DNA from 2 places in the Bacillus sp. LR_5 genome. Region 1 is predicted to be linked to the other one. Evidence: riboswitches for the same ligand, from Rfam matches in the RefSeq annotation. Region 1 holds a riboswitch; the other holds the start of a gene.

Evidence for each region. A riboswitch is a leader RNA that binds a small molecule or an ion and turns the genes downstream of it on or off. The one in region 1 is predicted to bind preQ1.
Region 2: another riboswitch for preQ1. It lies ahead of queC (7-cyano-7-deazaguanine synthase QueC); the one in region 1 lies ahead of queC (7-cyano-7-deazaguanine synthase QueC).

Annotation. Positions count from the first base shown of each region.
Region 1 covers NZ_JAVAXX010000036.1:5,091-28,748, forward strand. The annotation lists gene spo0E (aspartyl-phosphate phosphatase Spo0E) at 1-190, shown strand, start outside; gene RAC86_RS10515 (hypothetical protein) at 276-707, shown strand; gene RAC86_RS10520 (sporulation kinase KinD) at 735-2,255, opposite strand; gene mhqR (MarR family transcriptional regulator MhqR) at 2,448-2,885, shown strand; gene motB (flagellar motor protein MotB) at 2,924-3,709, opposite strand; gene motA (flagellar motor stator protein MotA) at 3,681-4,493, opposite strand; gene clpE (ATP-dependent protease ATP-binding subunit ClpE) at 4,882-6,981, opposite strand; gene RAC86_RS10545 (YkvI family membrane protein) at 7,348-8,391, shown strand; PreQ1 riboswitch class I at 8,533-8,577, shown strand; gene queC (7-cyano-7-deazaguanine synthase QueC) at 8,706-9,365, shown strand; gene queD (6-carboxytetrahydropterin synthase QueD) at 9,358-9,807, shown strand; gene queE (7-carboxy-7-deazaguanine synthase QueE) at 9,800-10,531, shown strand; gene queF (preQ(1) synthase) at 10,549-11,046, shown strand; gene ykvP (spore protein YkvP) at 11,439-12,635, shown strand; gene RAC86_RS10575 (LysM peptidoglycan-binding domain-containing protein) at 12,651-12,878, shown strand; gene RAC86_RS10580 (glycosyl hydrolase family 18 protein) at 12,977-13,912, shown strand; partial or broken gene RAC86_RS10585 (hypothetical protein) at 14,045-14,236, shown strand; gene RAC86_RS10590 (DUF3219 family protein) at 14,456-14,746, shown strand; gene RAC86_RS10595 (YkvS family protein) at 14,867-15,052, opposite strand; gene RAC86_RS10600 (hypothetical protein) at 15,217-15,411, shown strand; gene RAC86_RS10605 (cell wall hydrolase) at 15,710-16,339, shown strand; gene ykvU (sporulation protein YkvU) at 16,457-17,794, shown strand; gene stoA (endospore biogenesis thiol-disulfide oxidoreductase StoA) at 17,845-18,342, shown strand; gene pfeT (metal-transporting ATPase PfeT) at 18,579-20,492, shown strand; gene RAC86_RS10625 (hypothetical protein) at 20,530-20,733, opposite strand; gene papB (di/tri-peptidase) at 20,898-21,992, shown strand; gene RAC86_RS10635 (LacI family DNA-binding transcriptional regulator) at 22,274-23,239, shown strand; gene glcT (glucose PTS transporter transcription antiterminator GlcT) at 23,302-23,658, shown strand, end outside.
Region 2 covers NZ_JAVAXX010000233.1:887-9,834, reverse strand. The annotation lists gene mhqR (MarR family transcriptional regulator MhqR) at 1-51, shown strand, start outside; gene motB (flagellar motor protein MotB) at 91-876, opposite strand; gene motA (flagellar motor stator protein MotA) at 848-1,660, opposite strand; gene clpE (ATP-dependent protease ATP-binding subunit ClpE) at 2,044-4,143, opposite strand; gene RAC86_RS29275 (YkvI family membrane protein) at 4,508-5,551, shown strand; PreQ1 riboswitch class I at 5,690-5,734, shown strand; gene queC (7-cyano-7-deazaguanine synthase QueC) at 5,865-6,524, shown strand; gene queD (6-carboxytetrahydropterin synthase QueD) at 6,517-6,966, shown strand; gene queE (7-carboxy-7-deazaguanine synthase QueE) at 6,959-7,690, shown strand; gene queF (preQ(1) synthase) at 7,708-8,205, shown strand; gene RAC86_RS29250 (winged helix-turn-helix transcriptional regulator) at 8,714-8,948, opposite strand, start outside.

The DNA.
Region 1 (23,658 bases):
TGCCGCTAGAAAGCAGGGATTTACAGGGCATGACACGATCAGACACAGTCAGGAGCTGGATTGTTTAATAAATGAATATCACCAGCTCATGCAAGAAAACGAACATTCTCAAGGGATTCAAGGCCTTGTAAAGAAATTAGGCTTGTGGCCCCGCAGAGATGTTATGCCAGCATATGATGCAAATAAATAGCGGCGCTGTCAAATGCATATATAAAGAGAGAGCTTTTCAGAAGCGCTCTTTTTTTCTGGAAAAATTCATATGAAAGAGGGAACTGATGAAAGAACTGGCGATTCTCATTACTGAAATGGTCAATCAATTTCATGACGCTTTTATCTCATTATGCGGAATGTTTGGCATTCATTTAACAGACAAAGAAATGCATTTTTGGGTGATCGGCATTTTTGGCATAATCTTTTTCGGCGTCACTCACGCTGTGTTTTCATGGCTTTCTAAATGGAGCATGACAGCCTTGTCCTTTATCTATACCGTTACAGTGATCATTGTTATCGTATTTGCGATTGAAATTCAGCAAAAAGTGACGGGGAGAGGGAACATGGAGTTTTTAGATGCCACGGAAGGGTTAAAGGGTTTTTTAGTATTCTTTATGTTTTTTTTGCTTCTGAAATTGCTGTTTCGCTTCATCAAAATACTCTTTTCTGGCAGAACAGCAAGCAAGTCGACTGGCAATCCACGGTCACGAAGATAAAAAACCCTCCTGACACGGTCAGGGGGGCTATGAAGCGGATACGGGGAGGGTGATCGTCACCTCTGTGCCTCTTCGCACTTCACTTTCGATATGAATAGAGCCACCGTACATCAGAACGATCCGTTTACATACGACAAGGCCGAGACCGGTTCCTTTTTCTTTAGAAGTAACAAAGGGAAGGAAGATATGATCCAGCATTTCCTGAGAAATCCCTTCACCGTTATCCACAACTTTGATAATGGCCTTTTTATCCAAAGCTCCCACTGAGATCGTCAGTTTGCCTCCTTCAGGCATTGACTCGAGGCCATTTTTTGCTACATTTAAAATCACTTGTTTAATATGATCTTTGGTGCATTTTACGAGCAAAGGCTGCTCAGTTAAATACTGTAATTCGACTTCAACATTGTATAGGTTGCCCTCAGAATAGATGATCGGCATAATTTCACCGATAATATCCTGGAGCGAGTTCAGCTCCCATTTTTCAGCTGTCGGCTTGCCGAGAACGAGAAACTCACTCACAATTTGATTAATGCGCTTTATCTCTTGTTCGATAATGGAGAAGTAAAGCTGATCTTCTTCACCTTTATATTTCTTTTGCAACAGCTGAATAAAGCCGCTTATGCCGGTGAGCGGGTTACGGATTTCATGGGCTGTGCTGGCAGCAAGCGTTCCGATCAGCTCTAATTTTTGCGCCTCATTTTCTGAGCGCTCCAGCTGTGTCTGCCGCTTCAGCAAATAATACAGCACGAGAATAAAAAGGATATTCAGCAGAACAATACTACATGAAAGCGGAAGCACAAGGCTTTTCGTCAGTTCTTCTATTGTAACCGGGTTCGGATATACTTTCATATTCCAGCTGATATCATCCAGATATCCGCTGACAGGTTTCTGATCTATTGCATGTGAGGCCTGTCCGCTCGTAAAAATTATTTTTCCGTCTTGATTCACAACTTCAATATAAACATCAGGGCTAAGTAAGTTAATGAGATTTTTCAGATAATCAATTTGAATAGCTGCGACAAGATAATTTGTCACATTTCGTTTTGAGTCCAAAACAGGGACACAAATTGTAAAAATCGGCTGGCCTGTAATTCTGCTCGAATAACTATCTGAAATGACTGTCTTTTTTGTTTCCTTCGCTTTTGTAAAAAAAGATCTGTCGGCCAGGTTTACTTTCATTTTTAACTCTGTTGTGCTTGCGGTGACGTCTCCTTTGGCATTTAGAAAATAGAGACCGGAAAATCTCGGCTCTGAATCAAAGGTTTTTTCCAAAATCGACTGCATTTTCTTTATATCAACCGGTCTGTCGATTGCGATGGACAAGGAAGTCATTCTCGCCTCTGTTTCTCCGATTAAATAATTGATTTTGTTGCGGTGAAGGTTCAGCATTACACTCGCTTCTTGCTTATGTTCTGCAGCTATAGTATCTTTTTCTTTTTCATATACGAAAAAGCTGATGACGATTGCCGGAATCACGACCAGTATAATATAAAGTTTGACTCTCCCGCAGGCGCCTTTTAGTATTTTCAATTTGCATCGCTCCAACATACACCTGATTAGAGGTATTATATCATTGTTTCTTCTTCTTTAATAAGAAAAAATAACCAAAAAAATTAGAAAAAGATGTTGAGCAGCTTATAATATAAAAAAGAAGAGAAATATTGGAAAGATTTTTATTGACATTTCGGTCTTTGTTTATTAATGTTTCTCTGTAACGGTTTCTAAAAGGATGATTGAGACATGACAGAAAAATCACTGAAGTTATTTATCGTGCTGTCGCGCGCGTATCGGTCCATTAACGATCATATGAATAAGCATATTCATAAGCATGGACTAAACCCGACTGAATTTGCTGTGCTAGAGCTGTTGTACCATAAAGGCGATCAGCCGCTGCAGCAGATAGGAGATAAAATTCTCTTGGCTAGCGGGAGCATCACATACGTTGTAGATAAGCTGGAACAAAAAGAACTCCTCATTCGGAAAGCGTCTCCTACAGACAGACGTGTGACATTTGCACAAATTACTGAAAAAGGCATCGGTCTTTTGAATGATATTTTTCCTGATCACGCTGCTGAAATTGATGAAATGATCAGCGTATTAAGCGAAGAAGAGGTAGAGATGTGCACGGAAATGTTAAAAAGAGTAGGATTAAACGCAAAACAGTTTCATAATAAGTAAAAAAAGGAAGCCTGATATGTCACAGGCTTCCTTTTTAACTATTTTTCATTTGTTTCCGCTGCGCCTCTCGGCAAGATGAGAACTTCAACACGCCGGTTTTTGCTTCGGCCTTCCGCTGTTTTGTTGGAAGCAACCGGTTTATACTCACCATACCCCTTGGCACTGAATACTTTTGCATCGAGCTTAGGGTTTTCAATCAGTAGCCCCATAAAGTTTACCGCTCTCATGACGCTTAAATGCCAGTTTGATTGGAATTCAGAATTTTTAATTGGCATATTATCAGTATGTCCGCTAATAATGATATTTCTTGGCGGATTAATCACAAGAAGATTTGAAATCTCTTTTGCAAGCGGAACATCTTCCTTACGGATGGTCGCTTTCCCAGAATCAAAGAAGATACTGTCTTTAATCGTAATCAGAAGGCCTTCACTAGTCATCTTCGTTTCCAGCTGATGTTCCAGCTTTTTATCTTTGATGAACTTTTCCACCTGGCTCTTCACATTTTCAAGTTCTTTTTGATCAGCGGCTTTTTCTTTTTCTTTCTTGTTTTTCTCTTTCTCTTCTTTATCCTTTTCAACTTCATCGATTCCGTCTGACTCGTTTTCTGGAGGGGTGACACTGGAGTAGTCCATTACGCCGGTGCCACCTGTAAAGACTTCATTAAATGATTTTGAAAGCATCTGAAACTTAGCTGCGTCAATCGAGCTGCTCGCGTACAGCACAATAAATAATGCCAGGAGAAGAGTAAGGATGTCGGCGTAAGGGACGAGCCATGATTCATCAACGTGTTCGTCCTCATGCTTCTTCTTCTTTTTTCTCGCCATTTTGCGCCTCTCCTTGTTCTGCAAATTTCAAGCGGTCCTTCGCAGGAAGATACATTAAAAGCTTTTGTTCGATGACTTTCGGTGCCTGTCCTTCTAAAACGGATAAAACACCTTCAATCATGACCTCACGCAGTTTTACTTCTTGTTTTGATTTGCGTTTTAATTTATTTGCGAAAGGATGCCATAATACATATCCCGTAAAGATACCGAGAAGGGTGGCGACAAAGGCTGCACTGATAGCGTGTCCAAGCTCATCTGTATTGTCCATATGAGAGAGGGCGGCAATCAGTCCGATTACAGCGCCTAGTACTCCAAGTGTCGGCGCGTACGTTCCCGCCTGTGTAAAAATAGCGGCTCCGGCTTGGTGCCTGTCCTCCATCGCTTCGACTTCCTCTGTCATGATATCTCTGATAAATTCCGCACTTTGCCCGTCAACAGCCATGCTGAGCCCGTTTTTCAGGAAAGCGTCATCTACATCCTCAATGCTTGCTTCTAAAGCAAGCAGGCCTTCACGGCGTGCAAGCTGGGCCCATTCAGAGAACATAGGAATGAGCTCCTCTATCGTCAGCTGTTTGTTTTCTTTAAATAACACTCGGAACAGCGCAGGCACTTTTTTAATTTCTTTTGTTGGGAACGCAATAACGACTGCTGAGATTGTCCCGGCGATAATAATTAAAATGGCAGCTGGGTTTGCAAGCGCGCTGAAACTGACGCCTTTCAGAACCATCCCCACGCTCAATGCCACAAAAGCAAGAATAATACCTATTAACGAAGTTTTATCCATAGTTTTCACCAAATCCTTTTTTACTAGCTTGTCTATGGTTAATATCGGTTTTGGTGCCCGGAACTTTAGGGACATTGTGAATTTGTTCATGAAATATTCAAGGAAGAGGCATAGTAGGGAGAAATAAACAAAAACGGGCCTTTCGAAATTGAAAAGCCCGAGAGTTTAGCGGTATTGAATTTGGCAGTTTGTTTGCAAGCTGTCCTTCAGGCGGTTTTCATATAATAATAGAAATAAATATTCACTGTATATAAACATGTTCCATCCCTCCTTAAGAAAAGTGTAAAGGATGAAGGGAAGTAACGCTTCGGGGGAAGGAACGGTATTTTCTCAGTAAAGAGTATGAATCCGCAAAAAAGCGGCTTCCTAAATAGGAAACCGCTGATTATTATTTCGCTTGCACTTTGATTGTATGATCTTCTGCAATGACGTGAAAACTTGTGATCTCGCTATTGTCAAGCAGCAGATCGGTCATTTTATCCTCAATCCATTCTTGGATGGTTCTTCTGAGCGGACGTGCGCCGAATGAAGGGTGGTAGCCCAGCTCAGCGATTATTTCTTTCGCTTCGTCTGTCACACTCAAGCTGATGCCGCGTTCTGACAATGTTTCTTCAAGTTCTCCAAGCAGCAGGCTGACGATTTTGACCAAATGTTCTTTTTCCAGTGAGCGGAACTCAATAATGCTGTCAAAACGGTTGAGGAACTCAGGTTTAAAGAACATGCTCAGTGAATCAATCAATGTTTGTTCTTCGATTACACTGTCATCTGATTGGAAACCGACTTTCGTTTGTTTCTCACCAGCACCCGCGTTGCTTGTCATGATAATCACAGTGTCTTTAAAGCTTACGGTTCTGCCTTGGCTGTCTGTCAGACGGCCGTCCTCCATAATTTGCAGGAACATATGCTGAACGTCAGGGTGTGCTTTCTCAATCTCATCGAGCAACACGATGCTGTATGGATTGCGGCGCACTTTTTCTGTTAATTGCCCAGCTTCCTCATGGCCGACATATCCAGGCGGTGAACCGATGATTTTAGATACGGCGTGTTTCTCCATGTATTCGCTCATATCGAGTCGGATGATAGCGTCTTTTGTGCCGAATAATTCATCTGCCAGCGTTTTAGAAAGTTCTGTTTTCCCTACGCCGGTAGGGCCGACAAAGAGGAAGGAGCCGACTGGTCTGTTTTTGGATTTTAATCCGGCGCGGCTTCGTCTTACCGCTTTTGCCACTTTTTGAACAGCGGCTTCTTGTCCGATCACGCGTTCACGAAGTTTTGCTTCAAGCTCTTTCATTTTTGTTTGTTCATCTGCCTGCAGTTTGCCGACAGGGATGCCTGTTTTTTGTTCAATGATATCCTGAATGTGCTCAGCTTTCACAGTGACAGCGGAATGAGCAGAAGAGCTGTTCAGCTTTTTCTCTAATGCAATTTCTTCATCACGGAGTTTTGCCGCCAGTTCGTAATTTTCTTCTTCCAAGGCTTTTGTTTTTTCGGCTTCAATCGCAGTTAAGCGTTCAGCCGCATCTTCGTCATTCAGCTCATCAATTAACAGATTGGCTTTTGAACCTGCTTCATCTAATAAGTCAATTGCTTTATCCGGCAGGTGTCTGTCCTGAATGTAGCGGGATGATAAAGTCACACATGCTTTGATTGCTTCATCACTGAATGTCACGCCGTGATATGCTTCGTATTTGTCTTTGATCCCTTGCAGAATGAGGATGGCCTGTTCAATTGAAGGCTCCTGCACCATGACAGGCTGAAAACGTCTTTCCAGCGCGGCATCTTTTTCGATTTGACGGTATTCTTTCAGTGTTGTCGCACCGATGACTTGCAGTTCGCCTCTGGCAAGGGCAGGTTTAAGAATGTTGCCTGCGTCCATTGATCCTTCAGCAGAGCCAGCGCCAACGAGAAGATGAATTTCATCAATGAACAGAATGACATTTTTTCGTTCTTTCAGCTCAGTGATCAGCTGTTTCATTCTCTCTTCAAATTGGCCTCTGATCCCTGTGTTTGCAACAAGGGATGCAACATCAAGCAAGTAAAGCTCTTTGTTTTTCAGTTTGTTTGGAACATCACCTTCAGCAATTTTTAAAGCAAGTCCTTCGGCGATGGCGGTTTTCCCTACACCCGGCTCACCAATGAGAACTGGATTGTTTTTGTTGCGGCGGTTCAGAATTTCGATCACGCGCGCCACTTCTTCATCACGGCCGATGACGGGGTCAATGAGACCTGCTTTTGCACCGTTTGTAATATTTTGAGCCAGCTCATCAAGCAATCCTTTTTTCTCGCCTTGTTTTGCTGCACTATGTTCTTTCGGTTGGAATGCTTGTTCAAATGGAAAACCGAAAGATTGAGGACCCATGCTCATTGAGGGTTTACGAGTCAGTTCGTTATAGCAGGTTTCACATAGAACCATATGTTTATGAACGGAATTTATTTGCATGTTAAGGCGAATCGTCGCCTCGTTTTGATGACAATGTTGACAACGCATTTGCCAAAACCTCCTTAAAAGTTTGATCTTCTTTGACCAATGAATGTGAATAAAAAGGTCGTTTGGATTTGACCTTCTTTGACTATTAGTATACGGCAAACTTAACGGCTTTCAAAACAATTTGCTCAGAGCAGTCTGACTATTTGACTAACTTTGACCAATTGGTTTTTAAAAAAGGCCGGTTCATTTGACCAACTTTGATTAATAGTATACTCTGACCATCTTTGACTTTCAAGTCTTTTGCGTAAAAAATTTTTGATTTGTTTACACAGTAAAACATGTTTTCTTCGTCTTTTCAAGGAACTTGTCTCATAGGTTATAAAAAGGCATATATGGACAAAACTGCGGTTCGTTCGGAGGGGAGAAATGGAACAATCAAAAGGGTCTGCAAGTCAGCTTGCTTTTGTGTATGTCGGTACAGTAGTCGGAGCTGGATTTGCGACTGGCAGGGAAATTGTTGAGTTTTTTCTGAAGTTCGGCTGGTTCGGTTTATTCGGTATTATCATCAGCGGCGGGATGTTTACGTTTTTGGGGGCCAAGCTGATGATCATTTCAAAGCGAATCAATGCCAAGTCATATCAAGAAATGAATATATTTTTGTTCGGTGCGACAGCTGGGCGGATTATCAATGTGTTTATGCTGTTTGTTCTCCTCGGTGTCACATCTGTTATGCTTTCTGGGGCAGGGGCGCTTTTTGAGGAGCAGCTGGGGATGTCTGCTCAGATTGGGATGCTGATTACAATCGGATTGAGCTTAATTGTGATGACTAAAGGGGTAAAAGGCATTTTCGGTGTCAATGTGTTTGTTGTTCCTCTTTTGATCATCTTTTCTATGATTGTGGTGGCCGACTCTTTTATTTTCAGCGAGTCGCGGAACGCAGCTCAGTGGGTCTGGCCACATCGCTGGGACTGGCTGTTGTCAGCGGTTTCTTACGGCGCTTTGAATTTATCGCTTGCCCAAGCGGTTTTGGTTCCACTGGCGAATGAAATGCCATCGGAAAAGGTGATAAAAAAAGGCGCTTTAGTTGGAGGCACGATGCTGACGATTGTGCTGTCCGCGAGTTTTCTGTCATTGTCGACACTCCCGGATGTATTTTTGTATGATATACCGATGGCTCAAGTGGTTTATCTCTTTGCGCGATCTGTCCATTTGATTTATTTGCTCATTATTTTCGGTGAAGTGTTCACATCAGTTATCGGCAATCTATATGGGTTGGAAAAACAAGTGCAGAGCTTTCTGCCAATGAAAAGCAAATATATCTTTGCAGCCATTATGATTACGGCTTATATCACGAGCCAAATTGGATACGGAAAGCTGATTTCAACGATTTATCCTTTGTTTGGCTATGTGAGTTTGGCCTTCATAGGCGCCCTGATTTGCAAAAAGTCTCCCCGGCGGCGCAGTTTGTAACATACATATATAATGAAGCGAGCCGTCATTGCAGAACGATGCTTGAACGGAAAGCTAGGGGCTGACTTTTTTTATTGTCAAGAAAAACAACATTATGGTAAGATAGCAGAAGTGAAAAATTGAAGAAAATCCGTACGATATGCGGGAGAGGTTCTAGCTACACCCTCTATAAAAAACTAAGGACGAGCTGTATCCTTGGATACGGCCTTTTTTATGTTTTTCTAGAGCACCTTCCGAAAAGGTGTTTTTTTGTGTAAATCAGCTGTAGCGATGTCTCTCGCCGAAAGTTTTTATTGCGGAGAAGGAGAGGAATCATGAAAAAAGAAAAAGCAATTGTCGTATTTAGCGGCGGTCAAGACAGCACCACATGCTTACTGTGGGCTCTAAAGGAATTCGAAGAAGTCGAAACGGTGACTTTTCATTACAATCAGCGTCATTCGCAGGAAATTGAAGTGGCAAAATCCATTGCAGAAAAGCTTGGTGTGAAAAACCATTTGCTCGATATGTCACTTTTAAATCAGCTTGCACCGAATGCTCTGACAAGAAATGATATTGATATAGAAGTAAAAGACGGCGAACTGCCATCCACATTTGTTCCGGGCCGCAATTTGGTATTCTTATCTTTTGCGTCTATTCTGGCATACCAAATTGGCGCGCGCCACATTATTACAGGAGTTTGCGAGACAGACTTCAGCGGTTATCCTGACTGCCGTGATGAATTCGTGAAATCTTGCAATGTAACAGTAAACTTGGCGATGGAGAAGCCGTTTGTGATTCATACGCCTCTCATGTGGCTGAATAAGGCAGAAACGTGGAAGCTTGCAGATGAGCTTGACGCGCTTGATTTTGTAAAAAACAACACGCTGACATGTTATAACGGCATCATCGCAGCCGGCTGCGGCGAATGTCCGGCATGCCACCTTCGTTCAAAAGGGTATGAAGAGTATATGGCGATGAAAGGAGAGCGTGCATAAATTGTTATCTCAAATTTATCCGCAGGCCCAGCATCCTTATTCATTTGAATTGAATAAGGACATGCACCTCTCAGCTGCTCATTTTATCCCTCGGGAAAGTGCTGGAGCGTGCAGCAGGGTTCACGGGCACACGTATACCGTAAATATAACAGTTGCCGGCGACGAACTTGACGATTCCGGCTTCCTTGTCAATTTCAGCGTACTCAAAAAACTGGTGCACGGAAACTATGATCATACGCTTTTAAATGATCATGAAGATTTTTCTCAGGACGACCGGTATTCGCTGCCGACAACTGAAGTCGTGGCGAAAACGATTTATGACAACGTACAGGCTTATTTAGACACATTGGAGAATAAGCCGAGCTGTGTACAGGTGTTTGTCCGTGAAACACCGACAAGTTACTGTGTCTACCGTCCGAAAAAGGGTGGTTTGAATGGCTAAAGGAATTCCTGTATTAGAAATATTCGGCCCGACGATTCAAGGAGAAGGCATGGTGATCGGACAGAAAACGATGTTCGTCCGTACAGCCGGCTGTGACTATTCCTGCAGCTGGTGTGACTCCGCCTTCACTTGGGACGGGTCTGCTAAAAAAGATATTCGCTGGCTGACGGCTGAGGAGATTTTTGCAGAGCTTAAGGACATTGGCGGAGACGCGTTTTCCCACGTGACGATCTCAGGCGGCAACCCGGCCCTGTTAAAGCAGCTGGATGCTTTTATCGAACTGCTGAAGGAAAATAACATCCGTGCAGCGCTCGAAACCCAGGGGACCGTTTATCAGGATTGGTTTACGCTGATTGATGATCTGACAATTTCTCCAAAACCGCCAAGCTCAAAAATGGTGACAAACTTTCAAAAGCTTGATCACATTTTGACTTCACTTAAAGAGAATAACAGACAGCATGCTTGCAGCTTGAAGGTAGTCATTTTTAATGATGAAGATCTGGAGTTTGCCAAAACGGTGCACAAACGTTACCCGGGAATCCCGTTTTATTTACAAGTCGGTAATGATGATGTGCATACGACAGATGATCAGTCACTGATTGCACATTTGCTTGGAAAATATGAAGCGCTTGTTGATAAGGTAGCTGTCGACGCGGAGCTGAATCTGGTCAGAGTGCTTCCGCAGCTCCACACCCTGTTATGGGGCAACAAACGCGGAGTATAATAGAAAGGAAGATAAATATGACGACAAGAAAAGAATCAGAATTAGAAGGTGTCACACTGCTTGGCAACCAAGGAACAAATTATTTGTTTGAATATGCGCCGGACGTGCTGGAATCCTTCCCGAATAAACATGTAAACCGTGATTACTTTGTAAAATTCAACTGTCCTGAGTTCACATCTTTATGCCCGAAAACAGGACAGCCTGACTTTGCAACAATCTACATCAGCTACATTCCTGATGAAAAAATGGTTGAAAGCAAATCATTAAAGCTGTATCTGTTCAGCTTCAGAAACCATGGTGACTTCCACGAAGACTGCATGAACATCATCATGAATGACTTGATCGAATTAATGGACCCGCGCTACATTGAAGTATGGGGCAAATTCACGCCAAGAGGCGGAATTTCCATTGACCCGTACACAAATTACGGAAAACCGGGCACGAAGTATGAGAAAATGGCCGAATACCGTATGATGAACCATGACTTGTATCCGGAGACGATTGATAATCGTTAATGAGAAGTCAACAAAATTAGGTAAGGTCACACTTGAAAATGGTTCATTTTATGGGGGAACGTGTGACTTTTATGCAATGAAAAATTGATCGTTCAGAAGTTATTTAAGGCGTACAAATGTGTACGTCTTTTTCTTTTTATGCACAAAAATAAACTATTAACTACGTCAGAAGGCTAGTCAAATCAAAGAAAAAGTGTTTTGTAAATCGCTTGCTTTTTCTGTGCTGGCGAGAGAAACGATTCATTTTCATTCTCTTACAATTTCATTTTGCAGGAAGCTATCACGTTATCTCGCACTTGAACATTTTTTATAGACTGGTACCGCGACAAATTATTTTACTTATACATACCAATAAAGTAGACATTAAAAGGTGAAAGAGAGGGCGAAAATGTGTGAAAATTCTTTTCCTCGAGAGTCATCCCATGTGGCTCTATGGTTTACCGAATGGGTTTAGGGAAGCAGGACATACCGTAATGATTTCGGGTCCTGTAAGTCGGGAAAATATCACTGAAATGATAGACGAATTTAAACCAGATCTAATAGTATCTATGGGATGGACACCAGAGCATTCAAGGGAAAAGCAAATCTGGATTCGCAACGCAACTAAAAAGGTGAATATCCCCCTTGTTTATTGGGCAACTGAAGACCCACTGCACACTCAAAACTTTACCATTCCGTTAATTAAAAAGATGAAACCGGATTTTGTTTTCACGGTTACGCCTTCTCTGTGTAAAACTTATGAAAGCATGGGGATTAAAGCAGCCCACTTAGACTTTGCCTATCACGAAAGTATACATCACCAGATTAAACCATTAGCAAAATACAGTTGTGATATAGCAGTGGTAGCTAATGCTTACCCTAATTTTCTTGAAGAACATCCGGAAGTGTTCCGTTCGTCCTCTTTAAAAACGCTTATTCGTCCTCTTATACGAAAGGGTATTCGCATTGATTTTTGGGGGAGAAATTGGGAAAACATGAGTAAATATATAGGAAGAGAAATTCCCCGCAATTGGATCCATGGATATCTTGATTATACTGAAGCGTATAAAGTTTACAGTTCAGCAAAAATCATTATCGGATTGCAAAACTGTGAAAGCCAACTTACGCAACGCACCTATGAGATTCTTGGTTCCGGGGGGTTTTTATTGACATCGGAAACACCAGCAGTTCGAGATAAATTCAAACCTGGTCGCGATCTTATCGTTTCTTCCTCACCCAAAGAAACATTGGAAAAGGTTAAATACTATTTGAATCATGATAGCGAGAGAAAAAAGATTCGGATAAACGGTAAAAAGGCTGTAAAGAAAGATTCCTATCGGCATAGAGCTGAGAAAATGATTGAGGTGCTAAAAAGCAGAGGAATCTTAAGAAACGTAGGGGAAACCATTCATTATGTAGATGTCCTCAAAGAAAAATACGAGATTCATCATGTTACTCTCGGTGAAACATTATCAAAAATTGCAAGGAAGTATAATGTTTCCCTTCAGCAGATCATGGAGCTTAATCATTTCAAATCGGATCAAATATATGCTGGACAAATTATTAAGATTAGAGAGAAACGGTCTAGAGATGTAAACAAATTTTTCTAAAGGAGAGTCATATGAATGAAGGGAAAAATACCTAAAACAAGAAATCAAGCGAATAAAGTAAAAAGAACGCCTCGTTATATGGAATTTCCCGTAACATATGAAGTTTATCATGTGGAATCTGGCGATACATTATGGACGATTTCCAAATCCTTTAATATTCCGGTACAACAACTTATGAATCTTAATAAAATTTCTTCAGATAGAATTTATCCAGGACAAATTATAAAGATAAGAGAAAGATAATCTTTGAGGTTTCGGAAACGAAACAAATTGAAATGATCAGTCTTCATTTTTTTTATTTGTTGGGAACTTGATATTTTTGGGGATGAAGGGGTTATGAGATGTTTCAAATGAGCTATTTCTATTCTGGATTAAGTAGCGATTTTATTCAACACGTTGATCAAACGAACGGAGTATTAAATGTCGTGTCTCCTGATTTTTTCTATATCAGAAAAGATGGATCATTACTTCTCCGTTCAGCTGATCCCGATGTGATTAAAACTCTTCATAGAAGAAAATTAAAAGTAGTTCCTTTTCTAAGCAATCATTGGAATCAGGATTTGGGACGATTTGCATTAAAGAACCGAGTGCTTTTGGCTAAACAAATTTCTCATGCAATAGAAGAACTGGATTTGGACGGAGTTAATATCGATATAGAAAACCTTACAGAAAAAGATCGGAAGGCATTTACGGATTTTGTTAGACTGGTAAGAAAAAGTATTCCTGGACATAAAGAGGTATCAGTTGCAGTGGCGGCAAATCCTTTTGGCTGGACGAAGGGCTGGCACGGATCATATGATTACGAAAATTTAGCAAAATATGCAGACTATCTTATGGTTATGGCCTATGATGAAAGCCGCCTTGCTGGGCCTACTGCAAGTGTAGGATGGGTGGAAAGGTCCATTCAATATGCTCTAACCCAAAAAATCTCCCCTCAAAAACTAGTTTTAGGATTGCCATTCTATGGCCGCTGCTGGATGAATGGCGAATCTAATTCTCAAGCCATTCCCCTTTACCTTGTTGACTCATTAGTAAAAAGACATAACGGGACAATTATTTTTGACACAAAGAGTCAATCTCCAAAAGCGGTGTTTACGATCAATCACGACAAGAAGGGTCCATTACCTTCAGGAACATATACATTATGGTTTGAAAATGAACAGTCACTCAGAGCAAAAATAAAAATCGTTCAAAAATATAATCTGAAAGGCCTTGGCAGCTGGAGTCTTGGACAAGAGGATTCGTCAGTTTGGAATAAAGTGTTTAAAAATATATAAGGATTTATAGTTCTAAGCAAAATCCAAGATAATTGTAATCAATCTCTAAATCTTGGACATACTGAAAAGCATTTAGTACGGGTACAGGTAAAACAATGAGGCCAAGGGTTGAATTCCAAAGGCCCTTGTCCCATGAACAACTTGATTGAATTAATGGACCCGCTGCATTGAAGTATAGGGCAAATTGATCCGTGATCCGTACACAAATGACGGAAAGCCTGGAACAAAGTATGAGAAGATGCTGAGTACCGCATGATGGATCATGACTTGTTAATAATCATTAATATAATTTCTTCTGAAAAATGCAGGGGATTTTTTACATAAAAAAGACGAGTGAATTCGGGGGGGATTCCACTCGCCGCTTTCTAATGAAAAGACGGGATGCTGGATGGCAGCTCGTCTGTTTTATTATAGTTGATCGAACATATGTTTGTAAAGGTGTCTTTTCTAAAGAATTGGTTAACATAATAGGTCAGAACAGATTCATTGTAAACGTTCGCTAAGGTATGCTAAGATGCATGAACTATAAAGGAGTGATATGAAGTGAAGACATTGCGATTAAACGATGTAACGTTAGAAATGGCTGCATATCAAGAGGAGAGCGAGCCGAAGCGCAAAATTGCATTTACCCTAAACGTTACGAGCGAGACTTACCATGATATCGCTGTCCTGTTGTATGAAAAAACGTTTAACGTCGAGGTTCCGGAACGAAATCTTGCCTTCCGGGGGGAAATTACAAATTATTCAACGTCATTGACCAACCTGTATGAAGCAGGTTCTGTCAGCGAGTTCTATATAGAAATAACGGAAACAGACCAAAACGCCGATTCATAATCGGTGTTTTTGATGTAAAAAAGCTGCCGGCCGGCAGCTTTTGAGAAAGCGAATTTCATATGTAAGGTGTTTAATTGTCCGTCTTGCAGTTTTTGCGAATGAATGTGGAAATGAGGAGGTTTAATAGGAGTCTCTGATGATCTTATAATTTTTATGATTAACAACTGTCAATGAATCTAACTCAAGATCCCGATAGTTATCCATAATCGTGACATCAACGATTACAGAATTCTCATTTACTTTTTCAACAACACCGGTTAATCCGTTTTTAAATTCAATGACGTTTCCAACCTTAGCGATTTTCACAAGCTTCCTCTCCTTTAAACATAATAATGCCTTTTGAAAGTATTTTGCAGTATTTTCATTGAGAAGTAAAGCGATAAGGAGTTTTATCTCCCTAATGAATTGTCCTGACGTTATAAAGATGGTATATTGATTTTCGTCAAAAGAAAGAAAAGGGGGAATTTTCGTTGCGTCCCGAAGAGATTACAGAAATGATTGAACAGCTGCGCACCGGCGCAATAAACGAACTGAGAGTCCAGAAAGAGCATTTCCTGGATTTCAGGGCTGTGTTATCTAAACAAGATGATTTTAAACATTTCCGAGGAATTGCCCAGCAAGGCGGAGATGTTATATTTCAATACTTAGAACAGCCAAGAAGCTGAAGGTTTCTCATACGTGAGAAGCCTTTTTATCATATATGACAGAATACAGGCTCTTTATTACACTCAGTTGTAACAGATGTAAACAAAATGTAAAACTCCAAAAATGGATAAACATGTTTTGAATTGACAAGATTTATAGAATTTCAAGCTGTTTTTCTTCCATTAACCAGCCTGTCATCCGGTATATTCCATCCTGATGCCTCCTTGGGAGAGTTGGAAAATCTTTTTCCGTGAAAATGAATGGATCTCTTGTTAAGGTTATGAAGTGTTTTTTTGAGCACTTTAAGGAGGAAACTGTATGACGACGAAATTCACTGCTCTGGCTGTTTTTCTTCTTTGTTTCATGCCTGCAGCAAAAATTGAACATACACAAGCTTCACTACTGAGCACAAAGAAGACAAAACATGAAGAAGCGAAATGGCTTACACATATAGATCAAGACAGAGACGAATCTTTCCCTTCACTGTCTGCTGATAAGGACCAGAAAAAAATAAAGCCGATCAAGCTATCAGCACACACTGAAAAGAAAGAGAAAGACAAGCCGGCCAAAACAACTGAAAAGAAAGAAACATATACACAGTCTGAAAAAGATCTGCTGTCCCGTCTCGTTCACGCAGAGGCTAAGGGAGAATCCTATAAAGGCAAGGTCGCCGTAGCAAGCGTTGTGCTGAACAGAACGGAGAAAAAAGGTTTTCCTGATACAATTAGAGGGGTTATTTATCAGAAAAACGCCTTTGAACCGGTTGCAAACGGAAGCATTAATCAAAAGCCTGATAAAGAATCGATTGCTGCTGCTGAAGAAGCGCTGTCCTCAAAAAATAGAGAAACAGATGCCATATTTTTTTATAATCCGAAAACAGCGTCAGATGATTGGATTCGTTCAAGGAAAATCATAGAAAAAATCGGCAGGCACGTTTTTGCCATCTAAGCATAGAAGAGACAATTTGTCTCAGCTGTGCTTTTTTACATATAAAGAGTAAAAATAAAATAATTTTTGAACTTGTCTCATATGATGTTGGTAGTACAAGAGACAAGGAGAGACATCATGAATCGATTTGTGAAAGGGATCATTCTTTTATCCATTGCCGCCTTTTTCGCTGAATGCCTTGAATTTGTCGTGAATATGATTTTGGCGCGGGAGCTTGGCGAGCACGGGATGGGGCTTTACATGAGTATTTTGCCCACGATCTTTTTAATTATAGTCATCGCAAGCCTGGAACTGCCGATCTCAATTTCTAAATTCATTGCCGAATCAAACCCTAAGCTTCATGAAAGCATGCTGAGGCACGCATTCAGAATGACGGTCGTTTTTACAGCGTTTTCTACTGCTGCTGCCAGTATTGCGCTTCCGTTTATTCCGGTATTTGATACATACCACCCGTTTATTAAAGGGATTGTCATCGGCTTAATTCCTATTGTCGCCTTTACTTCAATCGCCAGGGGCTATTTTATGGGTGTACAAAAAATGGGGAAGATCGCAATCGCCAATGTGCTGAAAAAAATCATCCAGCTCTTGTGCTTATTCCTCTTTTTTCAATGGTATTCATTTGAATTAGATATGGCTGTGCTGATTTCCTTGTTTGTCCTCGTCGTGAGTGATGTGGTTGTGCTTGTTTATTTATATTCACAATTTATCATGGCGAGGCGGGCGGTATCCGGCCAGCAGCACATTCATTTGCGCGGAAAGGATGTAAGAAAAAGACTGCTTGCCGTTTCCATTCCTACAACAGGGCTGCGCATTTTTCATGCGGTTGTCAATGCGATTGAACCCTTTTTAGTAAAAGGAGCGCTTTTGGCTGCAGGCGTTGCCGGGACAGCGGCGATCGATCAATATGGAATGCTGGCCGGTGTGGCTGTGACGATAGGGTCGTTCCCTGCATTTATTGCCCATTCGTTAATGGTTGTCATGATACCGAGTATCTCGGAAGCTTATGCGCTTTCGCAATATGACGTCGTATTAAAAAGACTGAAGCAGTCGATTTTCATTACGTTTGGCTACGGCATACCGTCCGTCTGGATCATGTTCCAGTTTGCGGGACCGCTCACACATTTGTTTTTTCACTCCCCCGAAGCGCAGTATTACTTGCAGCTGTTGTGGCCTTACTTTCTCTTTCATCTGTTTGTCATGCCGCTGCAGGCGTGCTTAATCGGGATGGGGTTTGTTAAAGAAGCTTTTTATCACAATGTCTGGAGCCATATCGTGGCCCTAAGTATGATGTATGTGCTGGGATCAATGGAGAATTTGCAAATGCTCGGGATTATCCTAGGGATGAACACTGGCATGATTTTGCTGACGAGCCTTCACTATACACAGATTTGCAAAGTGCTGCGGGTATCTGTTTTCCTTACGGGAGGAAGCAGAACGCCGCGAATTGAAGGATGATAAAGAAAAAGCAGGGGCAAGCTAATTGAAAAGCATGAAAGGAAGATTCCATGTTGACGAAGCGCTTGCTTACTGTATGCCTTATGTTATTGGGGATGATTGCATGGTTTCCTGATGTGGCAGCCGCTGGGAATAAACAGCCTGCAGTTCCCGCTGTTTTTCTTATGAAAACGATAGAAGGGGAGGATATCTCGATCCCGCATAAAGGGCAAAAAACCATCCTGCATTTTTGGACATCTTGGTGTCCGCCCTGCAAAAAGGAGCTTCCCCAGTTTCAATCGTTTTATAATGCCCATCAATCCGACGGCGTAAAGCTGGTAACGGTGAATTTAGTGAACTCAGAACAAAATCAGCAAGCCGTTGAAGACTTTATTAAAGCAAACAAGCTGACGTTTCCGATCGTTCTTGACTCAAAAGGAGAATTGATGAAGGAGTATCATATCATCACGATCCCAACATCATTTTTGCTGAATGAAAAGGGAGAAATTGAAAAAACAAAAATTGGCCCGATGACGGCGGAACAACTGAAAGAATGGACGGAAGAATAGGCTGAGAGCATAGACTCTCAGCTTTTTTCATGTAGTGAAGAATTGGATAAATATTAATGATAATTATTATCAAGAAGAAATTAAAATAATTATAATTGAAATTCTCATTGCGCATGCTATAATAAAGGAAGACATCAAGAAATAACTGACGATAAAGCTGCCTTTTGGGCGGCAATTTTGTTTTTATAAGAGAAATGATGATGATTTACGTTCTCAATTAGAGAGGAGAATTTGATATGAATGAACAAGTTATCGTTCAACACGATCCGCATGAGCCATTAAAAACAGAGCAGAGAGAAAAAAACTGGGCACAGCATGCGGAGCTTATCGCAGCACTCGTGTCAGGCGCTCTTATTTTGGCAGGCTGGCTCTTATCCGGACATCAAGTATTATCAATAACACTTTACTTGCTGGCTTTTGTGATCGGCGGATTTGCTAAAGCAAAGGAAGGAATTGAAGAAACGGTCGAATCCAAAACGCTGAATGTAGAACTTTTAATGATTTTCGCTGCAATTGGTTCCGCCTTGATCGGATACTGGGCGGAAGGTGCTATTTTAATATTTATTTTTTCCTTAAGCGGAGCTTTAGAAACATACACGATGAATAAAAGCAGCAGAGATTTAACATCTTTAATGCAGCTTGAGCCTGAAGAAGCAACGCTGATGGTCAATGGTGAAACCAAAAGAGTACCGGTATCGGACTTGCAGGCCGGTGATATGATTGTGATCAAACCCGGAGAACGTGTAGCGGCAGACGGTATCATTGAATCGGGCTCAACAAGCATTGATGAGTCAGCATTAACAGGTGAATCAATGCCTGTAGAAAAAAACACCGGTGACGCTGTATTTACGGGAACTGTGAATCGCAACGGCTCCTTGACCGTCCGTGTCACGAAAGCAAATGAAGATTCGTTATTCAGAAAAATTATCAAACTGGTTGAATCTGCGCAAAGCAGTGTTTCGCCCGCACAAGCTTTCATCGAGCGATTTGAAAATGCTTATGTAAAAGGTGTGCTGATCGTGGTGGGGCTCTTGTTATTCGTGCCGCACTTTGCGCTGGGCTGGAGCTGGAGTGAAACCTTCTACCGCGCAATGGTGTTTATGGTTGTCGCTTCACCTTGTGCGCTTGTCGCTTCTATTATGCCGGCAGCTTTGTCCTTGATTTCAAATGGCGCCCGCAACGGTATGCTTGTGAAAGGCAGCGTCTTCCTTGAACAGCTGGGCTCTGTGCAAATGATCGCCTTTGATAAAACGGGCACTGTAACAAAAGGCCAGCCTGCCGTTGAGACGATTAGAATTGCAAAAGGATTCAGTGAAGCGGAAGTGCTTGAGGCCGTCTATGCAATCGAAACGCAATCAAGCCATCCGCTTGCTCAAGCAATAACAACGTACGCTGAAAGCCGCGGCGTAAATCAGTCCGGCTACATATCTATAGAAGAAACATCAGGGTTTGGCGTTATGGCAGAAGTGTCGGGCGCGAAATGGAAGATCGGTAAGGCGGGTTTTATCGGCGAGGAAATGGCAGCACAATTTATAAAACAAACAGCATCAGATATCATTCAAAGCGGCCATACGATTGTATTTGTGAAAAAGGATGACCAAATAGCTGGCTGTATCGCACTGAAAGATCAAATCAGGCCCGAAGCAAAAGAGGTCATGGAAGAATTGAACCAACTTGGCATTAAAACGGCCATGCTGACAGGGGATCATGAGGACACGGCTCAAGCGATAGCGAAGGAAGCCGGAATGACAACTGTTGCTGCAGAATGCTTGCCTGACCAAAAAGTGAATGAAATCAAACGGTTAAAAGAAGAATTCGGAACGATTGCAATGGTCGGTGACGGAATCAATGATGCGCCGGCACTTAAAGCGGCGGATGTAGGCATTGCAATGGGCGGGGGAACAGATGTCGCTCTTGAGACCGCTGATATGGTACTCATGAAAAACGATTTGAAAAAGCTCGTAAACATGTGCCGCTTGTCACGGAAAATGAACAGGATTATCAAACAAAATATCGTGTTTTCTCTAGCTGTGATCTGCTTGCTGATTTGTGCAAACTTTTTGCAGGTGATGGAATTGCCATTTGGCGTGATCGGTCATGAGGGAAGTACAATTTTGGTGATCTTAAACGGGTTAAGACTCCTAAAATAAAATCAGCAGTCCAATTGGGCTGCTGGTTTTTTATGTATCAAGCTTTTCCTTCTTTTTTGTCTTTATCGGATCTTTTCGTAACCATGATGAGAGCAAGGATGCAGCATAGGCACCCCGCTGCACAGCCGATGATAGAGCTGTAATAATAAAAATCGACCATCTTCATACCGATAAAAGGAGCGGAAATTCCCAAAACCGTTAAGAGCATAACTGCTTTTCGTCTGAAAAAATTCATCAGCAAAACGGAACAACTCCCTACGCTTGAACTCTACTGTCAGTATACAGGAAGCGGGGCAGGAAATAAAATGGATCGAAAACGAAGGTGCCGCGGAAGGCAAACACCTGTAAAACCTGTTACAATGAAAGACAGAACAAAGCATTGCAAATGGCAGGGAGGAACTAGAAGTGAATAGAATACAACGCGTCTCTTCATGGCTGAAGGAAGCGGGGCATACTGCCGCATTTATTCATACGAAAGAGAATGTTTTTTACTTAACCGGTTTTTACACAGAGCCGCATGAAAGATTAATGGGGTTATTTATTTTCCAAGAAGAGGAGCCTTTCTTTGTTTGTCCTGGAATGGAAGCAAACCAGGCCCGCAACGCAGGCTGGAATCATGAAATCATTGGTTATGCGGATCATGAAAATCCGTGGGAGATGATAGAGAAAGCCTTGAAAAAGCGAAATATCAGCATACATACACTCGCGGTAGAAAAGGATTCAATCTCACTATCACGCGCAGAACAACTGAAGCATTCAGTGGGCGGGGCTCAATTTGTTTCAGCAGAAGAAACACTCAATCAATTTCGCCTGATGAAAGACGACAATGAAATTCGTTTGCTGAAAGAGGCGGCAAAGCTTGCTGATTACGGTGTTGAAGTCGGCACAGCCGCTTTGCGTGAAGGCATCAGTGAAGTGGAAGTGCTCGCTCAAATCGAGTATGAGCTGAAGAAAAAAGGAATTCAGGGCATGTCTTTCTCCACAATGGTTTTATTTGGAGAAAAATCAGGCCAGCCTCATGGAAATCCGGGTACAGCCACGTTGAAGAAAGGTGATTTTGTTTTATTTGATCTCGGTGTTATTCTTGATGGCTATTGCTCTGATATTACAAGAACGTTTGCATACAAGACCATCAATCCGAAGCAAGAGGAGATTTATGAGACCGTGCTTCAAGCGGAAAAAGCCGCGATTGAAGCAAGTAAACCCGGTGTCAGAATTGGAGATCTGGATTTAACTGCCCGCGGAATTATTGAAAAAGCGGGGTACGGAGATTATTTTCCTCACCGGCTGGGACACGGACTCGGGATTTCTGTCCATGAGTACCCATCAATGAGTCAAGCCAACGATACACTGCTGCAGGAAGGCATGGTCTACACGATCGAACCGGGGATTTATGTGCCTGAGATCGGCGGCGTGCGCATTGAGGATGACGTTCATGTAACAAAGGACGGAGCGGTTGCTCTGACCCAGTATCCAAAGGAATTAACCATACTGCCGTAACTGGAAATAAAAAAGGACTTTGTTCTCGACATCGTCCTTTTTTATCTGCATTAAATAAAAAAATCATCAAATGTTCGAAAGGGTTTAATTTCATGTTTTTGGTTGAGAGGTTTTACTGCAAGACAGCTGCCGCCAAGAACAGTCAGACATAATCCAATTAAAATGAAGAAACCCATGTGATCTTCTCCTTTCAGCTAAAAGTACAAAATATGTCTGGTATGTTCATATCATATTGTATGAAACGCATTCCATATCAAGGGAATTTAGAAAGAAGGGAATCTATGGCTAATATTAAAGACATTGCAGAAAAAGCCGGTGTCTCCGTTACAACGGTTTCCCGAGTCATAAACAATCACCCTTATGTCAGTGAAGACAAAAGAAATAGAGTGCTTGAGGCGATGAAAGCATTGGAGTACACGAGAAATATCCATGCCGTGCATTTGTCGAAAGGATTTTCAAACATGATTGGCGTTGTCTTGCCGACGATTAATCTGCCTTATTTTGCAGAGCTGATTGCAGGAATAGCCGACGCAGCCGCGGAATCCGGGTTTCACCTCTCTTTATTCCAAACAAATTATGATGTACAGAAAGAAATCTTTGCGCTGACCCAATTAAAGCAGCGCCAGGTTGACGGGTTAATTTTTTGCTCAAAGGCGCTTGCTGATGAGAAACTCATGGAATGGGAGGGACCGATATTGCTTTGCCAGAATTCAGATATCGGCCGTTTTCCAACCATCAGCATTCCTCACCAACAAGCATTCCGGTACGGCTTGGACTATTTAATTGCCAAAAGGCATAAAAAAATAGCCATCTGTTTGGCAAGAAAAAAAGGCATGAACAGCCATTTTCGAATCAAAGCCTATAAAGAAGCATTGGAAGAGATCGGAGAGGCATTTCATGAAGACTGGGTGGTTGAGAAAGCGATTACAATTAATGATGGCAAAGCGCTTTTTCATAAGTGGAAAAAGTGGAAGGAAAAGCCGACGGCTATTTTCGTTGCCAATGATCAAGTTTCAGCAGGGCTTTTACTTGAAGCAAAGGCCCATCTGGTATCGGTACCGGATGAGCTTGCCATCTTAAGCGTTGATAACCATGAAATCAGCCAATCACTTGGTATCACAACGATCGATATTCAAACAAAGGAAATGGGAAAGCAGGCGTTTGCCATGCTGGAAAAAAGAATTCAGGGACAGCCTATTGAAAGGAAGGTTCTGGATTACCGTCTCATCGAAAGATCGACTGTTTAGTGAAAGCGTTGAAAAAAGGTTTGACGTGCATTCCGTTCGTTATGTACGATATGAGGTATTGAATGACAAAGGAGCTGAGGATCGTGAATGGGTCCTTCACAGTGAAAAAGGTACTGAATAATAACGTCTTAATTGCTTCTCATCATAAATACAGCGAAGTCGTTTTAATCGGAAAAGGTATTGGTTTCGGAAAAAAACAAGATGATGTCATTGAAGATAAAGGCTACGATAAAATGTTCATTTTAAAGGACGAGAAGGAACAAAAGCAGTTTAAAAAGCTCCTTGACTATGTTGATGAAAAGCTCGTTGATATTTCAAACGATGTTATCTATCACATCAGTAATAGGACAAACCACTCATTAAATGAACATATTCACATTGCACTGACAGACCATATCGCATTTGCGATCAAAAGGCAG
Region 2 (8,948 bases), on a different contig from region 1:
GAAATGTTAAAAAGAGTAGGATTAAACGCAAAACAGTTTCATAATAAGTAAAAAAAGGAAGCCTGATATGTCACAAGGCTTCCTTTTTTGCTATTTTTCATTTGTTTCCGCTGCGCCTCTTGGCAAAATGAGAACTTCAACCCGCCGGTTTTTGCTTCGGCCTTCCGCAGTTTTGTTGGAAGCCACCGGTTTATACTCGCCATAACCCTTGGCGCTGAACACTTTTGCATCGAGCTTGGGGTTTTCAATCAGGAGCCCCATAAAGTTTACCGCTCTCATGACGCTTAAATGCCAGTTTGATTGGAATTCAGAATTTTTAATTGGCATATTATCAGTATGTCCGCTGATAATGATATTTCTTGGCGGGTTAATCACAAGAAGATTTGAAATCTCTTTTGCAAGCGGCACATCTTCCTTACGGATGGTCGCTTTTCCAGAATCAAAGAAGATGCTGTCTTTAATCGTAATCAGAAGGCCTTCACTAGTCATCTTCGTCTCCAGCTGATGTTCCAGCTTTTTATCTTTGATAAACTTTTCCACCTGGCTCTTCACATTTTCAAGTTCTTCTTGATCAGCTGCTTTTTCTTTTTCTTTCTTGTTTTTCTCTTTCTCTTCTTTTTCCTTTTTCACTTCATCGATGCCGTCTGACTCGTTTTCAGGAGGAGTGACACTGGAGTAGTCCAGTACACCGGTGCCGCCTGTAAAAACTTCATTAAATGATTTTGAGAGCATTTGAAACTTAGCTGCGTCAATCGAGCTGCTCGCGTACAGCACAATAAACAATGCCAGGAGAAGAGTAAGGATGTCGGCGTAAGGAACGAGCCATGATTCATCAACGTGCTCGTCCTCATGCTTCTTCTTCTTTTTTCTCGCCATTTTGCGCCTCTCCTTGTTCTGCAAATTTCAAGCGGTCCTTCGCAGGAAGATACATTAAAAGCTTTTGTTCGATGACTTTCGGTGCTTGTCCTTCTAAAACGGATAAAACACCTTCAATCATGACCTCACGCAGTTTTACTTCTTGTTTTGATTTTCGTTTTAATTTATTTGCGAAAGGATGCCATAACACATACCCTGTAAAGATACCGAGAAGTGTGGCAACAAAGGCGGCACTGATGGCGTGTCCAAGCTCATCTGTGTTATCCATATGAGAGAGAGCGGCAATCAGCCCGATTACAGCGCCGAGTACTCCAAGTGTCGGAGCGTACGTTCCCGCTTGTGTAAAAATAGCGGCTCCGGCTTGGTGCCTGTCCTCCATTGCTTCGACTTCCTCTGTCATAATATCTCTGATAAATTCCGCGCTTTGCCCGTCAACAGCCATGCTGAGCCCGTTTTTCAAGAAAGCATCATCTACATCCTCAATGCTTGCTTCTAAAGCAAGCAGACCTTCGCGGCGTGCAAGCTGAGCCCATTCAGAGAACATAGGAATGAGTTCCTCTATTGTGAGCTGTTTATTTTCCTTAAATAACACTCGAAACAGCGCAGGCACTTTTTTAATTTCTTTTGTTGGGAACGCAATAACGACTGCTGAGATTGTCCCGGCGATAATAATTAAAATGGCAGCGGGGTTTGCAAGGGCGCTGAAACTGACGCCTTTCAGAACCATCCCGACGCTCAATGCCACAAAAGCAAGAATAATACCGATTAACGAAGTTTTATCCATAGTTTTTCACCAAATCCTTTTTTACTAGCTTGTCTATGGTTAATATCGGTTTTGGTGCCCGGAACTTTAGGGACATTGTGAATTTGTTCATGAAATATTCAAGGAAGAGGCATAGAAGGGAGAAATAAACAAAAACGGGCTCTCCAAAATTGAAAAGCCCGGGGGTCTACTGAAATTAGCAGCTTGCTTGCAAGCTGTCCTTCAGATGGTATTCATATAATAGTAGAAATACATATTCACTGTATATAAACATGTTCCATCCCTCCTTAAAAAAAGTGTAAAGGATGAAGGGAAGTAGCGCTTCAGGAGAAGGGACGGTAATTTCTAAGTCAAGAGTATGAAAGTATAAAAAAAGCGGCTTCCTAAAAGGAAACCGCTGATTGTTATTTCGCTCGCACTTTGATTTTATCATCTTCTAAAATCACGTGAAAACTTGTGATCTCGCCATTATCAAGCAGCAGATCGGTCATTTCATCCTCAACCCATTCTTGGATGGTTCTTCTAAGCGGACGTGCACCGAATGAAGGGTGGTAGCCCAGCTCAGCGATTTTTTCTTTCGCTTCATCTGTCACATTCAAGCTAATGCCCCGTTCAGCCAATGTTTCTTCAAGTTCTCCAAGAAGAAGGCTGACGATTTTGACAAGATGTTCTTTTTCCAATGAGCGGAACTCAATAATGCTGTCAAAACGGTTGAGGAACTCAGGTTTAAAGAACATGCTCAGTGAATCAATCAATGTTTGTTCTTCGATGACACTGTCATCTGATTGGAAACCGACTTTCGTTTGTTTCTCACCAGCACCCGCATTACTTGTCATGATGATCACTGTGTCTTTGAAGCTTACAGTTCTGCCTTGGCTGTCTGTCAGACGGCCATCCTCCATAATTTGCAGGAACATATGCTGAACGTCTGGGTGTGCTTTTTCAATCTCATCCAGCAACACAATGCTGTAAGGATTGCGGCGCACTTTCTCAGTTAATTGTCCAGCTTCCTCATGGCCGACATATCCAGGCGGTGAACCGATAATTTTAGATACGGCGTGTTTCTCCATGTATTCGCTCATATCGAGTCGGATAATAGCGTCTTTTGTGCCGAATAATTCATCTGCCAGTGTTTTAGAAAGCTCTGTTTTCCCTACGCCGGTAGGACCTACGAAGAGGAAGGAGCCGACTGGTCTGTTTTTGGATTTTAATCCGGCGCGGCTTCGTCTTACCGCTTTTGCCACTTTTTGAACAGCGGCTTCTTGTCCAATCACGCGTTCATGAAGTTTTGCTTCAAGCTCTTTCATTTTCGTTTGTTCGTCTGCCTGCAGTTTGCCGACAGGGATGCCTGTTTTTTGTTCAACAATTTCCTGAATGTGCTCAGCTTCCACAGTGACAGCGGTATGAGCGGAGGAGCTGTTCAGTTTTTTCTCCAATGCAAGTTCTTCATCACGGAGTTTTGCCGCCAGTTCGTAATTTTCTTCTTCAAGGGCTTTTGTTTTTTCGGCTTCAATTGCAGTAAAGCGTTCAGCGGCATCCTCGTCATTCAGTTCATCAATTAACAGGTTGGCTTTTGAACCTGCTTCATCTAATAAATCAATTGCTTTATCCGGCAGGTGTCTGTCCTGAATGTAGCGGGATGATAAAGTGACACACGCTTTGATTGCTTCATCACTGAATGTTACGCCATGGTACGCCTCGTATTTGTCTTTAATCCCTTGCAAAATGAGGATAGCCTGTTCAATTGAAGGCTCCTGCACCATGACAGGCTGAAAACGTCTTTCCAGCGCGGCATCTTTTTCGATTTGACGATATTCTTTCAGTGTTGTCGCGCCAATGACTTGCAGTTCGCCTCTGGCTAGGGCCGGTTTGAGAATGTTGCCGGCGTCCATTGATCCTTCTGCAGAGCCTGCGCCGACGAGAAGGTGAATTTCATCAATGAACAGAATGACATTTTTTCGTTCCTTCAGCTCAGTGATCAGCTGTTTCATTCTCTCCTCAAATTGGCCTCTGATCCCTGTGTTTGCAACAAGGGATGCAACATCAAGCAAATATAGCTCTTTGTTTTTCAGTTTGTTTGGAACATCGCCTTCAGCAATTTTTAAAGCGAGTCCTTCAGCGATGGCAGTTTTCCCTACACCCGGCTCCCCAATAAGAACCGGATTGTTTTTGTTGCGGCGGTTTAGAATTTCGATCACTCGCGCCACTTCATCATCACGGCCGATGACGGGATCAATGAGACCGGCTTTAGCACCGTTTGTAATATTTTGAGCCAGCTCATCAAGCAGCCCTTTTTTTCCGCTTTGTTTTGCTGCGCTCTTTTCTTTCGGCTGGAATGCCTGTTCAAACGGAAATCCGAAAGATTGAGGACCCATACTCATTGAAGGTTTACGGGTCAGTTCGTTATAGCAAGTTTCACAAAGAACCATCTGTTTATGAACGGAATTTATTTGCATGTTAAGGCGAATCGTCGCCTCGTTTTGATGACAATGTTGACAACGCATTTGCCAAAACCTCCTTAATAATTTGATCTTCTTTGACCAATGAAAGTGAATAAAAAGGTCTATTGGATTTGACCTTCTTTGACTATTAGTATACGGCAAACTTAACGGCTTTCAAACCAATATGCTCAAAGCAGACTGAATATTTGACTATCTTTGACCAATTGGTTTTTAAAAAAGGCCGGTTTGTTTGACCAACTTTGATTAATAGTATACTCTGACCATCTTTGACTTTCAAGCCTTTTGCACAACATTTTTTAATTTGTTACAAAGTAAAACATGTTTTCTTCGTCTTTTCAAGGAACTTGTCTCATAGGTTATAAAAAGGCATCTATGGACAAAACTGCGGTTCGTTCGGAGGGGAGAAATGGAACAATCAAAAGGGTCTGCAAGTCAGCTTGCTTTTGTGTATGTCGGCACAGTAGTCGGAGCTGGATTTGCGACTGGCAGAGAAATTGTTGAGTTTTTTCTGAAGTTCGGCTGGTTCGGTTTATTCGGCATTCTCGTCAGCGGCGGAATGTTTACGTTTCTGGGCGCCAAGCTGATGATCATTTCAAAGCGAATCAATGCCAAGTCATATCAAGAAATGAACATCTTTTTGTTCGGGGCGGCGGCTGGGCGAATTATCAATGTATTTATGCTGTTTGTTCTCCTCGGAGTTACATCTGTCATGCTTTCAGGAGCAGGGGCGCTTTTTGAGGAACAATTGGGGATGTCCGCTCAGATTGGGATGCTTATTACAATCGGTCTGAGCTTAATTGTGATGACTAGAGGAGTAAAAGGCATTTTCGGTGTCAATGTGTTTGTTGTTCCCCTTTTAATCCTCTTTTCAATGATTGTAGTGGCCGACTCTTTTATATTCAGCGAATCACGAAACGCAGCTCAGTGGGTCTGGCCGCATCGCTGGGATTGGCTGTTATCAGCTGTTTCTTACGGGGCTTTGAATTTATCGCTTGCCCAAGCGGTTTTGGTTCCGCTGGCGAATGAAATGTCATCGGAGAAAGTGATCAAAAAAGGCGCTTTAATCGGAGGCACGATGCTGACGATTGTGCTGTCCGCGAGTTTTCTGTCTTTGTCAACTCTTCCGGATGTATTTTTGTATGATATACCGATGGCACAAGTGGTTTATCTCTTTGCACGATCTGTCCATTTGATTTATTTACTCATTATTTTCGGAGAAGTGTTCACATCAGTTATTGGTAATCTATATGGATTAGAAAAACAAGTGCAAAGCTTTCTTCCAGTGAAAAGCAAATATATCTTTGCGGCCATTATGATCACGGCTTATATTACGAGCCAAATAGGGTACGGCAGGCTTATTTCAACGATTTATCCCTTGTTTGGCTATGTGAGCCTGGCCTTCATAGGCGCTTTGCTTTGCAAAAAAGCTCCTCGGCGGCGCAGTTTATAAATATATATAATGAAACGAACCGTCACTATAGAGCGATAATTGATCTAGGAACCGGGGACTGACTTTTTTATTGTCAAGAAAAACAACATTATGGTAAGATAGCAGAAGTGAAAAAATTGAAGAAAATCCGTGAGATATGCGGGAGAGGTTCTAGCTACACCCTCTATAAAAAACTAAGGACGAGCTGTATCCTTGGATACGGCCTTTTTTATGTTTTTCTAGAGCACCTTCCGAAAAAAGGTGTTTTTTTTGCGTGAATTAGCTGTAGCGATGTCTCTCGCCGGCGTTTTTATTGCGGAGAAGGAGAGGAATCATGAAAAAAGAAAAAGCAATTGTCGTATTTAGCGGCGGCCAAGACAGCACAACATGCTTACTGTGGGCCTTAAAAGAATTCGAAGAAGTCGAAACGGTGACTTTTCATTATAATCAGCGACATTCGCAGGAAATTGAAGTGGCAAAATCCATTGCGGAAAAGCTTGGTGTGAAAAATCATTTGCTTGATATGTCACTTTTAAATCAGCTTGCACCGAATGCCCTGACTAGAAATGATATTGAGATAGAAGTAAAAGACGGCGAACTGCCATCCACATTCGTTCCAGGCCGCAATTTGGTATTCTTATCCTTTGCCTCTATCCTGGCTTACCAAATTGGCGCGCGCCACATTATTACAGGAGTTTGCGAGACAGACTTCAGCGGTTACCCTGATTGCCGTGATGAATTCGTGAAATCTTGCAATGTAACGGTAAATCTGGCGATGGAGAAGCCGTTTGTGATCCACACGCCTCTCATGTGGCTCAATAAGGCGGAAACGTGGAAGCTTGCAGATGAGCTTGGCGCGCTGGATTTTGTGAAAAACAACACGCTGACATGCTATAACGGCATCATCGCAGACGGCTGCGGCGAATGTCCGGCATGTCACCTTCGTTCAAAAGGTTATGAAGAATATATGGTGATGAAAGGAGAGCGTGCATAAATTGTTATCTCAAATTTATCCGCAGGCCCAGCATCCTTATTCGTTTGAACTGAATAAGGACATGCATATCTCAGCCGCTCATTTTATCCCTCGGGAAAGTGCGGGAGCGTGCAGCAGGGTTCACGGGCATACGTATACCGTAAATATAACCGTTGCCGGCGACGAACTTGACGATTCAGGCTTTCTTGTCAATTTCAGCGTACTCAAAAAACTGGTGCACGGAAACTATGATCACACGCTATTAAATGATCATGAAGATTTTTCTCAGGACGACCGGTATTCGCTGCCGACAACTGAAGTCGTGGCGAAAACGATTTATGACAACGTACAGGCTTATTTAGACACTTTGGAGAATAAGCCGACCTGTGTACAGGTGTTTGTCCGTGAAACACCGACAAGCTACTGTGTCTACCGTCCGAAAAAGGGTGGTTTGAATGGCTAAAGGAATTCCTGTATTAGAAATTTTCGGCCCGACGATTCAAGGAGAAGGCATGGTGATCGGACAGAAAACGATGTTCGTCCGGACAGCCGGCTGCGATTATTCCTGCAGCTGGTGTGACTCCGCTTTCACTTGGGATGGGTCTGCTAAAAAAGATATTCGCTGGATGACGGCGGAGGAGATTTTTGCGGAGCTTAAGGACATTGGGGGAGACGCGTTTTCTCATGTGACGATCTCAGGCGGTAACCCGGCTCTGTTAAAACAGCTGGATGCTTTTATTGAACTGCTGAAGGAAAATAACATCCGTGCAGCGCTTGAAACTCAAGGGACCGTTTATCAGGATTGGTTTACGCTGATTGATGACCTGACAATTTCTCCAAAACCGCCAAGCTCAAAAATGGTAACGAACTTTCAAAAGCTTGACCACATTTTAACTTCACTTCAAGAGAATGATAGACAGCATGCTGTCAGCTTGAAGGTTGTCATCTTTAATGATGAAGATCTGGAATTTGCCAAAACTGTGCACAAGCGGTATCCGGGAATCCCGTTTTATTTACAAGTCGGAAATGATGACGTGCATACGACAGATGATCAGTCACTGATTGCACATTTGCTTGGGAAATATGAAGCGCTTGTTGATAAGGTAGCTGTCGATGCGGAGCTGAATCTCGTCAGAGTGCTCCCGCAGCTGCACACCCTGTTATGGGGCAACAAACGCGGAGTATAATAGAAAGGAAGATGAACATGACGACAAGAAAAGAATCAGAATTAGAAGGTGTAACATTGCTAGGCAACCAAGGTACAAATTATTTGTTCGAATATGCACCGGACGTGCTGGAATCCTTCCCGAATAAACATGTAAACCGTGACTACTTTGTAAAATTCAATTGTCCGGAATTCACATCTTTATGTCCTAAAACAGGCCAGCCAGACTTTGCGACAATCTACATCAGCTACATTCCTGATGAAAAAATGGTTGAAAGCAAATCATTAAAGCTGTATCTATTCAGCTTCAGAAACCATGGTGACTTCCACGAGGACTGCATGAATATCATCATGAATGACTTGATTGAATTAATGGACCCGCGCTACATTGAAGTATGGGGCAAATTCACGCCAAGAGGCGGAATTTCCATTGACCCGTACACAAACTACGGAAAGCCTGGCACGAAGTATGAGAAAATGGCCGAATACCGTATGATGAACCATGATTTGTATCCGGAGACAATTGATAATCGTTAATTATTCCGTTGTGTGATACGGAGTGTGAAACGAAGTGGAGTCACAGTAAAATCCGAACATTCAGCGTTAATTTTCAGCGGAATTGTAACCGAGTCACAGCGAAGTGTGACCCGCACTAAGCTCAATAAAAGTGTGACCTGAGGTGCAACCTGAACTGTGACTTTTATGCAGTGAAAAATTGATAGTACAGAAGCAGATTAAGGCGTACAATTTGTACGTCTTTTCTTTTTTTATCCGAAAGAAAAAATGCCTATCTAGAGATCATAGGCATTAAATATTATTATCAATATCTTCATTTATTTTTTGGCTAAGTTTCTGAACCTTCTCTTTAACATTTGAAACAGCTCTTTTTTGAATTTCATCAAAGTTCTCCTGAATATAGTCGATGACACTTCTTATTAGAACTTCACTTTCAAAATTGAATATCTCATTTATTTCTGACTGTTCTTCATCTGTTAGGTGATGGTATTGAAGTTGTTTAGCATTTACTTCAGCAGCTACATCAATCCTAACTTAGTTGTTCTGGTTGTACAATTTCATATTCACCTTCTGCATACTCTTGCTCCGCATAATAGCCTCCCCATTGACAGAGCTCCTGCAAGATAGGTTTAAGAGATTCTCCAAGTTCAGTGGATGAATATTCAACCTTCGGCGGTACTTGGTTATACATCTTTCTGCTCACAAGTCCACTGGCTTCAAGCTCTCTAAGTGTTTGAATCAGCATTTTCTGAGTTATATTTGGG